One region of the Sphingomonas sp. SP4 genome, then DNA from elsewhere that is predicted to be linked to it. Evidence: riboswitches for the same ligand, from Rfam matches in the RefSeq annotation. Region 1 holds a riboswitch; the other holds the start of a gene.

Region 1 (5,441 bases):
AGACGACAACGGTCCTTGGACGGCGGACAAGATCCAGGCGGCGCTCGACAGCAAGAAGACCGTGCAGGCGAACTTCGTGAAGCCGCTTCCGGTCTACATCGTCTACTTCAGCTCGGCAGCGCTCGTTGACGGCACCATCGTTGACTACAAGGATCTGTACGGCCGCGATTCAAAGGCGATGGCCGCGCTCCAGATGAGGGATGGCGGTGCGAGCCTGACGGTACCGAAGGCGAAGCCTGAGGAGCAAGCTGCGGGTCAACAGCCTAAGCCCAAGCCGAAACCGGCCGGTCAAGTCGCGACCCGCTAAGGCTAGTTCCGGGGCTGGCTGGACCGATCGAGGATGATCGGGTCGATGAAGGCCAAGCCCACCATTCCGTCCTCGGTCCAACGCACGACCGCGGGCACGAGGATCCCGCCCTCGAAGCGGACATGGACCTTCGAGCCGGGAACGAGGTTGGCAACATGATCGCCCTTCACGCCGCCCTCGGAGATGTCGTGGATGGCGAAATTCGCGGGCGAACCGTCGACCAGAAGCTTCAGCTTCCGGTTCTTCGCAGGCATGCGGGGAAAGCGCCGCTGATCCGCCGTGCCGACGTTGCGCGGCCGCGGCCCCGACGTAACAGCTTCCTGAACGCCCGTTTCGGCTAGGGGCACGGCGGTTCCACAGAAGCCGCACTCTGCACTCATCCGCCCGATATACCATTGCGACCGCCCGCACCCGGGACAGTGGTTGGACTCGTTCACGCGGTAGACGATGTGATGGCCACGCTTAGCGAGCCCAGCAGCGAAGGATGGCGTCGCTCGCTCATAGACGAGAACGTCGGGCATGGTCGCGCTACTCCTCCTGCGGAGGTCATTGGCGACCTCGACAAGAAGCCTATGCTCGACACCTTGCCGAGTGGTTACCAAGTGAGTTGCCTTGTCTGTTTCGCTGATTCCGGCGGCGCGAGCGATTCGTCTCGCCTTGGTACATGCGCCGCAAGGAAGCTTGTGTGCCGATCACACGCGTGCAGCGTATCTCCTGACATCGAGGAGTTGGGCTGTGTCAGTTTTCGGTAAGCGCAAGGACGGTCCTGGTGGACGCCGATGGATTCAACGGAAGCGGGTCGGGATATCTGCCTCCGTCATCTTCGCAGGCGATGCAAAACCTGCGCTCATTGAGGATCTCTCGATTTCGGGAGCGAAGTTGCTCGGGCGGGACCTTCCAGAGGCCGGCACGGATGTGACCCTAAAGGTTGGCGCTCGCTCGCTTGCTGGCCGGATCGCCTGGGAGGCAGGAGACCATCGCGGAGTGCGCCTCGAGTTCGGCCGGGTCTGATCGCCTCGATCTAGCAGCGAATGCAACGGCCCACGGGGCGACCATGGGACCGTTGCACCAAAAGGGCACTCGGTTGATCGCCCTTCCTGAACTCTCCGGATTTGCTTTGGGGGCCAAAAGCCGGCGAGCCTTCAACTACACTAGACTCTCGATGCGCGACGAACGGGTCGCAACTGCACAAATTGTGCAATAACCCAGCCTTGATCCCTTCGTGCGCAGCTCTAAGTGCCAATTATAGGGAATGGGGTTATCCCTTTAACCGCCGAACGGCTGATCACTCCTACTTGCGCATTCGTGCGTCAGGCGGAGAATATTACTCAAAGTGCCTGCTTCATCTCTTAGCATTCAAAAACGGGAAGTATCAGCGAAGTCCAGACCGGCAGGGCTGCGTCTGGCGTTGATGACATTACGCCTTTTGGAGAATTGGCGCTCGCACCTTGGGCTCGATCATGATTCCGCACTAATCATCCTTGCGACCGCGGCGATCACCATGGAAAAGTTCACCAGGCTGGACTTCGATAAGGCGCATCAGGACGTGCGAAACCCCATGCCGCCCAAGCTACTCACCAAATGCAACGTGAGTTCGATCGCTGCGGCCACCGGCCTTAATCGGGAAACGACCCGCAGGAAGGTTCAAGCGCTACTCAATGCAGGGATGCTGCTTGCCGACGAGAAGGGGTCGATCCGGCTAAGCCCCGACTACACCTGTGCCATTCAGACGAGCCAAATGATGAGCTCGCAATTGCAAACGCTCGTGCACGCAGCGAACGGGCTGCTGAAGGATGACATCCTTCAAACCACCACCGAATCCTAGACGAGTGTTTAGGCGAGCTTTTCCGCGTAGATCATGCGGCCGCCCGCGAGCTTGCGCATCACATCGTACTGGCTCTTGCGCGACATGGCGAAGCAGCCTTCGGAGCGTCCGAGCTTGCCGTGAATCGGGATCATGTCGTCTTCGGCGTACCACGCATTGTGAATGACGATCGCGCGCGGTTCGGCATTGTAGTTCGACCAGTCGAGACCGCGGACTTTCATGGAGAGGCCGTACTTGCCGTCGTAATAGTCGCCTGTCGTGTAGGCGCCGTTTGAGCTCGCATAGGAGCCGAAATTGTTCGAGAAGCGCTCGACGAAACCGCTGTGATCGGGATCGGAACCGCGGCCGTGCGCAACGCGGTGCGATTCAACCGAACCGTCCACCAGGTTCACGACGTAGAAGCGCGGCTCGCTGGAAGGCCGCGAGAAGTCGACGATGCCGACCGAATCACGAGCCCAGATCTTGTGCTGGTCGAGCGCGGCCTTGGCCTTCGCGAAAAGCTGCGGATCGATGCCGCCCGGAGCGGTCGGGACGACCGGCTGCTGCGGCACGGTAGCGTATGGATTAGGCGCGGCAGGGTTCGGCTGCGTCGGTGCCAGAATGGGCAGAACGCTCGAACTTGCTGAAGAAGAAATGATTGCCCCGGCTGCCCCCATGGCCCCCAGACGCAATATTTCACGCCGATTCAACGTCACTACTACCCTCCCGAAACGAACGATGGTTGTAACATTCAATGAGTTAACGGTGGATAACCCATATCCCTGGTTTTCGCGTTCCACCGCGTCCCTTGGGCGTTTCATCGCAGTGCATAGACCCTCGAAGTGTCTCAGCGTCAAAATGGCTGACTTTGACACGCCCAGATTGGTCGCACTCAATGACGGACCCAATGTGCATAGCGTTAAGTATCGCGCTGATTGGCTTCGATGCCCCGCTCTAGCTGGCTAGATATGGTAAATGTACTATGTTTTTCAATGGTTTGGGCGCGAAGTGCAAACTATGTGGCGCGGAAGGTCATATTCGGAAAGGTCCACTGGAAGAGGAGTGGGCGGCCGAGAGACGAGTGGTCTTCTTCGATGGGTTGAACGGGTTTCGAACCACTGCTAAGGGGCGCCTCGCCGCCGCAGGTTGATCCTCCGGAGGCCGCTGGCGTGCCGCTAGGAAAACCTCCGCGTTTTCAGCGATTTGGGGCGGCGCGAACAAATACTAGGAGTTGACGGGACTTTATGCAGATCATCGTTCGCGACAATAATGTCGAGCAGGCGCTGCGCGCGCTCAAGAAGAAGCTGCAGCGCGAGGGCGTCTACCGCGAGATGAAGCTGCGCCGCCATTATGAGAAGCCGTCGGAGAAGCGTGCCCGTGAGCGTGCCGCTGCAATCCGCCGCGCCCGCAAGCTCGAGCGCAAGCGCGCCGAGCGCGAAGGCTCACGCTAAGCCTTAGCGACACAAAAGTGTCCGTCGCCGAAGCCGCTCACCGTCCCGCCAACTCCGGCCGGGCCGTTGCGCTTTGGCTGGCGTTCATCGTCATCATCGCCGCCGGCATCGGACTTGCCTGGCTAGGCGCTGGCTCCCTTCGTCCCGAGGTGACCGCCAGCGGCCTGCAATTCCGGACTCTGCGAGCCGGCACCGGCGAGCCGATCCAAGCCGGCGACGCTGCAATGCTCGACTATGTCGGCACATTCGATGACGGCACGGTATTCGATGCCAGCCAGAACCACGGCGGCCCGCAGCCATTCACGATGGCGGGCGTCTTCCCGGGCTTCGCCGAGGCGATGACCAAGATGCAGGAAGGCGGCCAGTACCGCTTCACCATGCCGCAGAAGCTGGCTTTCCCGAACGGACAGCGTCCCCAGGGCTTCCCGCCGAACAGCAACCTCACCTTCGAAGTGCAGGTGCAGAAGATCGTTCGTGGCGGTGCTCAGCTCATGCAGCAGATGCCCCAGCAGCGCTGACCTAAGTCGGCTCGACCACCTCCGGTCCTTCGCCTTCCTTCGCTGCCTGCTGGCGACTGAGGTCAATCAGAACGACCTTCAACGTTGCGAGGATCGGGTCGGCGAAGAGTACGCCGAGGATGCCGAACAGCGCGCCCATGAGCAGCTGCATCGCAAGTACCACCGCGGGTGCGAGATCGACCGTACGGCGGGCGATGTATGGCACGACGAAATAGCCGTCGATGTTCTGGACGAAGAAATAGACGAAGATCGCGTAGACACCCTGATGCGGCCCCGCGCTGAATCCAACGGCGACCATCAGCACGCCCGACGTGATGGCGCCGATATTCGGAATGAACGCGAGGACGCCGGTCACGAGGCCGAGCAACGCCGCCATGGGGACTCCGCCGATCGTCAGCATCGCCCAGGTAAAGAAGCCTTCGAAGATCATTCCGACGAGCCGCCCGAACAACAAGCGACGGAGCGTGAAGCCGACGTGCGCCGCAACACGGTAGAAGCCGGCGCGATGTCGAACCGGGAGCATCCATGCGATCCCACGGTCGTAGATGCGCGGCTCGGCGGCGAGGAAGATGCCGATCACGATCATCGCGATGACGCTGGTGACTGCGCCGATCGCGCTCCCGACCGCGCTGGTGAGCCGGCCAACCGATCCGAGGAGCTCTGAGCCGATGTTGCCCGGCGGGCCTTGAGGAACCAGGCCAAGCGACTCTGCGAAAACCATCAGCTTGTCGAACTGCGCGGTTACCACTTGGCGCAGGTCCTCGAACTGCGCGGCTATTGTCGTGCCCGCGAAATAAAAGACCCAACCGAGGAAGCCGAAGCCGAGGAGGCAAGTAAGGACCAGCCGCCAGGGCCGCGGGATCGGAAGGACCCGCCCGAGCAAGCGCGTGCCGCCGTCGAGAAACACGGCAAAGATCGCCCCGCCAATGATCAGCAGAAGCGGCTGCGCGAGAACGACCACGCCGACGATGAGCAGGGCCATGCCGAACCACACGGCGGCCTTCGCCATTTCTCGGCGAACGAGAGGATCGCGGAACTCCGCCGGACCCGGGCGCTCGATGTGAGGCTCAGTGGTCGGCGGACGATCCGGCATCAGCTATTTCGCAGCGAAGTCCCGGCGCGGCCGTGGCGGAGCGCCTCGAACCAGGTGAGCGGGTTCCACCACACCGTTGAGCCGTCGAGGGAGAAAGTGATGAATTCCGCGCGGCCGCCGATATTCTCCCACGGCACGGGTCCGCCGAGGCCGCCCTGCCATTCCGGCACTCGGCTGTCGGCGCTGTCATCGCGGTTGTCGCCCATCAGCCAGACATGGTTGGCCGGCACGGTGATCGGACCGAAATTGTCCTCGGTCGACTTGCCGA
Region 2 (5,441 bases), on a different contig from region 1:
AGCCCCCAGCTGAATGGCCGCGCTTTACCGAACCCATGGAGGATGCGTCCCTACCCCGGGCGCTGGAACTGCTTTCAACAACGGCCTAGTCCACGGCCATGGAACTGCTGCGCGACGCCGATATCGATCCCTCTGCGCTAAGGGGGAAGCGCGTCGCAATTCTCGGTTACGGCAATCAGGGGCGAGCGCAGGCGCTGAACCTGCATGATAGCGGCGTCGACGTGGTGGTTGGGCTTCGCGGTGGCTCAGGAAGCATGATCGAGGCTGAGGCTGCCGGCCTCGAGACCGCCCTGCTCGAAGATGCTGTTCGATCCGCGGATGTGGTGATGATGCTGGCCCCGGATGAGATCCACGGCTCGCTCTACGCCGAGGTGGAACCGCAGTTGCGGCGAGGTGCAGCGCTGGGCTTCAGCCACGGCCTGTCAATTCGGTTTGGGTTCGTTGAGCCGCGTGGGGACCTGGATGTGTTCCTGATCGCGCCAAAAGGGCCGGGGACGGCGCTGCGATCGCTCTACCAGCAAGGCAAGGGCATGATCGCCCTTTGGGCCGTCGAGCAGGACGCAACCGGAAACGCTCGAGACATCGCCCTCGCCTATGGGAAGGCGATCGGCAGCGGTCGTGCCGGTTTGATCGCGTCGAGTTTTGCTGAAGAAGCCGAAGCCGATCTGTTCAATGAGCAGGCGGTCGTCTGGGGCGGTGTTCCGGAATTGCTGATGGCTGGCTTCGAGACGCTGGTGGGCGGCGGCATCTCGCCTGAAGTCGCTTATCTCGAATGCGTAGGTGAGCTGAAGCTAATTGCGGAGCTGATCGAGGCGCGCGGGATCGCAGGCATGCGTGAGGCGATTTCCAATACTGCGGAACTGGGTGCCACGGTCGGCGGCAAGCGTATCGTCGACCGAGGCGTGAAAGCCAGAATGGAGGCGATCCTGCAGGAAGTTCGCGCCGGACGGTTTTCAGACCAGCTGAAAGACGAAGAAGCGCAGGGCTACCCGCGCTTGCGAGCCGCCCGCGATGAAGCGCGAGCTGCAATGATCGAGCAAGTGTTCGAGCGGCTACGCTCGATCTCCTGACGCGCCTCAACAGTTCACTGAACAAAGAAAAAGGCGCTGCGGCTGAGCCGCAGCGCCTTCCCCTTTTTGCACTTACCGTTCGGCCTTAGCCGCGCTCTGGCGCCGGCGGAGGCGGCGGAGGCGGAGGCGGCGGTGCCGGGCAGGTATCCGTCGCCAGGATCACCGAACCGTCCGGGCACGTCTGCGTCGCCGGAGGCGGCGGAGGCGGCGGGGGCGGCGGAGGCGGCGGAGGCGGCGGAGCCGCGTGGTTGAAGTGGTAACCCAGCGACAGGACGCCCTGCCAACGGGTCACACCTTCGTTGTAGTGCGAGTAACGGACTTCACCGCCGGTGTAGAAACCACCGCCGAGACCGACCTGGGCACCTGCACCAAGGCGCCAGCCGTGAAGCCAGCGCGAGCTGCCGTAGTTCGGAACCGGAGTGAAATCGACGAAATCCGGATCGAAATCGGTGGCCGGATTGAGGCGATCACCGGTCTCGCTGTCGTTGAAGACAACGCTACGGTTGACCTTCAGGCTCGTGTAGCCGCCCTTGATGTAGATATTGGCGTTCGGCGACACCGAGAAGCTGACGCGAGGACCGATGTACCAGTCCCACTTCGGCTTCATCTTGTAATGAAGATCCGCGTAATAATCGACGTAATATGTTTCGTCGTCTTCATCAACAAACGGACCAGCTCCGTTGTAGATGATCTGACCCGCAAAGCTCTTCGTCAGCTTGGCAGTGCTGCCGCTCACCTCACCGTCGATGCCGACGGCAATGGAGTTGCTGACCGGGAAGTCCCAGCCCACACCGAGGCCATAGAGGAAACCGGTGTTTTCCAACCGAACTTCCTGCCCCTCGACGATTTGGCCGAGCGGTGCCTGCGGAATGTCTTCACGAATATTGTCAAAGCCGCCGAAAATCTCGACGCGAGGCCCGGTTGGGGCCTCGGCTAGAGCGGGTGTCGCAGCAAGCGCAACCGCCGTAGCGATACCAGCATATAGAGTTTTCACTAGGATCCCCTTTCGATCGAAAACTAGTGGTCGCGGCCTACACCGGCTCGCGACCGCCCGACAATGCGCTGCGGCCATTTCGCAATGATTTTCCAGACGAGCGTTGTCGAACTGCAACATTTATCAAGGAGAGTTAATTGGCGATTCTTGCCTTCCACGATCCCCGTACGGGCACGTTCGAGATGACGCGCGCTGGAACTTACGATGCGCTTCCGCAACATCGCCCATTCCCAGCAGCTTGAGCCAGATCCTGCTCCTCAGCCTCACGTGCGCGACATGGATCAGGTTGCAATCCGCCATCTCCCAACTCCTGTTTTTGGTAGGCGCCGCGGCTAGTCAGAATTCGCGTTAAAAGTTTATGCGCCCGCTCCAGCCTTCTGCTGACGGCCGCGCTCAATCGCTTCGACAACGATGCGACGGGCATCTTCCGCATTGCCCCAATGACCCACGCGCACCCACTTCTCGGCTTCCAGGTCCTTATAGTGGGTGAAGAAATGCTCGATCTGGGCAAGGACGATCGACGGCAGGTCCTGCCTCTCGCCGACATCCGAATAATAAGGGAAGGTCGAATCCACCGGCACGCAAATCAACTTCTCGTCCCCGCCGTGCTCGTCCTCCAAGTTGAGGACACCGATCGGTCGCGCACGGACCACGCAGCCAGGAACGAACGGAGAGCGAGCGATGACCAGTGCGTCCAACGGATCGCCGTCGGGCGAAAGGGTGTGCGGAACGAAGCCGTAGTTGGCGGGATAGCGCATCGGCGTGTGGAGAATACGATCGACGAACAAGGCGCCCGACTTCTTGTCGAACTCATATTTGACCGGCTCGCCGCCGACCGGGACTTCGATGATAACGTTGAGGCTCTCGGGCGGGTTATCGCCGACGGGAATCAGATCGATATTCAAGGTAATGGAATCCTGCGTTCGAAAATGGCCAGCCCAAAGAAGAAGGCTGCAATACCCGCGCCCACCGAACCGATCACATAGCCGGCCGCGAGCGCGTAGCTGTTGCGCTCGATTAGAAGAGCAGTGTCGAGTGAGAAAGTGGAAAATGTCGTGAAACCACCAAGAATTCCGGTGGTGAGGAACAGGCGGACGTGCTGCGAGATTCCCGGGCGCAGAGCGAAATAGCCTGCGAGCGCCCCCATCACGAATGATCCGACGACGTTTACGATCAAAGTGCCGTAGGGAAGATTGTAGCCTAGCAGGCGCGCGGCAGCAGTGTTGGCGCCATGACGTAATGCCCCGCCAATTCCTGCGCCGACGAAAACGAGAAGATAAAGCATGTTCCTCCTACTGCATCACGAATGAGCCTGTAGGAGCCATCAGCCGATCGGCGGTTATAAGGGAGACCCCATTCCCTGAGCTCGGCATCTAACAATGAGTCGGCGCCGATCAAGTCTCACTTGCGGCCGAAGAGTTTCTCAATCTCTGAATGGCCGAGCTTCACCCAGGTAGGCCGTCCGTGGTTGCACTGGCCGGAGCGCGGAGTGATCTCCATTTCCCGAAGCAGAGCATTCATTTCGGCGACGGACAGTATGCGTCCGGCTCGGACGGATCCGTGACAAGCGATCGTGGCCGCCACCAGGTCGAGCTTGTCGCGCAGGCTCAGGGGGCCGCCGAGTTCCGCGATTTCCGAAGAGAGGTCCGCCAACAGCTCTGCAGCATCGGTCTTGCCCAAGGCGGCCGGCACCGCACGGACGATCATCGCCATTGGGCCAAAGCGTTCCAGCTCCAGGCCCATATCCGCCAGCTCGTTGGCGGCACCTTCGAGCCGGTCGCAGTCGGTCTCCTCAAGCTCGACAACTTCGGGGATGAGCAAGGCCTGGCGCGAGATTGTGCCCCCTTCCCTCGCAGCGCGCATGCGTTCAAGCACCAGCCGCTCGTGAGCCGCATGCTGGTCGACGATGACCAGCCCGTCCTCCGCCTCGGCCACAATATAAGTTGCAGCCACCTGCCCGCGCGCAACGCCTAATGGGTAGCTGGGGACGGGCTGCGTCGCGGGCTCGGCGCGCGCCAGAGGCGCGGGCTCGAACAGGCGCTTGGCCTCCGCGACGACTGCTGGGCCCGTTGAGGGGACCGGCCAGTCTGTCGCTCCCATCACACTATTAATTGGATGGCCATTGATCGCTTCGTCGTAGGTCGCGCTCGTCGTCCACATGACCGGAGTCGCGGCTTGCTCGCGTGCGGCGCTACGCTGGCTTTCGTCGTCCAGCGCCCGGCGGAGACCGCCAACGATGAGGCCGCGCACGGCTGCGGGATCGCGGAAGCGGACTTCGGTCTTCGCCGGATGAACGTTAACGTCGACCTCTTCGAGCGGCACCTCGAGAAACAGTGCTGCGATGGGGTGGCGATCCCGGGCGACAAGGTCGCGGTACGCGGCGCGAAGCGCGCCAACGAGCAGACGATCTTTCACTGGCCGCGAGTTGACGAACAGGAACTGCTGATCAGCAATGCCGCGGTTGAAGGTCGGCAGGCTGATGACGCCGGTCAGCCGCAATCCGTCGCGGGCGCAATCGATGCCCACCCCATGCCGATCGAGTTCGTGGGCAAGCAAAGCTGCCACGCGTGCAGGTGCCTCGGACGGCTGGAGCGTCAGGATCCGCCGTCCGTCATGATCGAGCGTGAAGCTTACGTCGCTCCGCGCCATCGCGAGGCGCTTCACCGAATCGAGGCAGGCCGCATATTCCGCGCGGGGCGAGCGCAGGAATTTCCGCCGCGCCGGCACCTTGTCGAACAACCGCTCAATGCGAATGCGAGTCCCGGGCGGGAGTGCTGCAGGTCCCTCCGCTATTTTTTCACCATGATCGACTTCGATGCGCCACCCGTCGGAACCTCGCGTTCGGCTTTCAAGGATGAAGCGCGAAACGCTCGCGATCGATGGCAGGGCCTCCCCTCGGAACCCGAAGGTCGTGACTCGATCGATGGCTTCGTCCGGCAGTTTAGAGGTAGCGTGTCGCTCAAGCGCGAGCCGCATCTCCTCAGGCGCCATTCCACAGCCGTCGTCGGCCACCTCGATGAGCTCGAGTCCGCCGGCCGACAGACGTACCGCGACCTGATTCGCACCAGCGTCCAAGCTGTTTTCAATCAATTCCTTAAGCGCGCTGGCGGGCCGTTCGACGACCTCGCCAGCGGCGATGCGATTGATGAGTTCCGGCGGCAGCCTTTTTATTGACATGTTAACCATTCCTAGCCCATCGAAGGGGCGCCGGCGAAGCACTGATTTTTCGCGGAAATTCAGAGCGTATTCAACGGAAAGAGTTCAATGGGAAGTTAAGCTGCGGACAGGGTGTCCGCCGCCTTCCGGGGATTAGGCGAAAGACGGGGAAATCAATGTTCTGGACGCGCTGGTTCAAGTGGATGTCGCACGATATGGCG

Evidence for each region. Region 1 has a riboswitch for fluoride ahead of AC4GYV_RS12390 (hypothetical protein). Riboswitches for the same ligand answer to the same signal wherever they lie in the genome.
Region 2: another riboswitch for fluoride. It lies ahead of crcB (fluoride efflux transporter CrcB); the one in region 1 lies ahead of AC4GYV_RS12390 (hypothetical protein).

What each region holds. Positions count from the first base shown of each region.
Region 1 is NZ_JBZFLE010000002.1:614,804-620,244, reverse strand. It holds gene AC4GYV_RS12405 (L,D-transpeptidase family protein) at 1-307, shown strand, start outside; gene AC4GYV_RS12400 (PilZ domain-containing protein) at 310-828, opposite strand; gene AC4GYV_RS12395 (hypothetical protein) at 1,043-1,318, shown strand; fluoride riboswitch at 1,547-1,608, shown strand; gene AC4GYV_RS12390 (hypothetical protein) at 1,809-2,132, shown strand; gene AC4GYV_RS12385 (murein L,D-transpeptidase catalytic domain family protein) at 2,141-2,827, opposite strand; gene rpsU (30S ribosomal protein S21) at 3,356-3,562, shown strand; gene AC4GYV_RS12375 (FKBP-type peptidyl-prolyl cis-trans isomerase) at 3,580-4,080, shown strand; gene AC4GYV_RS12370 (AI-2E family transporter) at 4,082-5,173, opposite strand; gene lepB (signal peptidase I) at 5,173-5,441, opposite strand, start outside.
Region 2 is NZ_JBZFLE010000001.1:960,123-965,563, reverse strand. It holds gene miaA (tRNA (adenosine(37)-N6)-dimethylallyltransferase MiaA) at 1-89, shown strand, start outside; gene ilvC (ketol-acid reductoisomerase) at 99-1,070, shown strand; gene AC4GYV_RS04795 (outer membrane beta-barrel protein) at 1,156-2,064, opposite strand; gene ppa (inorganic diphosphatase) at 2,421-2,969, opposite strand; gene crcB (fluoride efflux transporter CrcB) at 2,966-3,349, opposite strand; fluoride riboswitch at 3,373-3,434, opposite strand; gene mutL (DNA mismatch repair endonuclease MutL) at 3,466-5,241, opposite strand; gene AC4GYV_RS04775 (rod shape-determining protein) at 5,397-5,441, shown strand, end outside.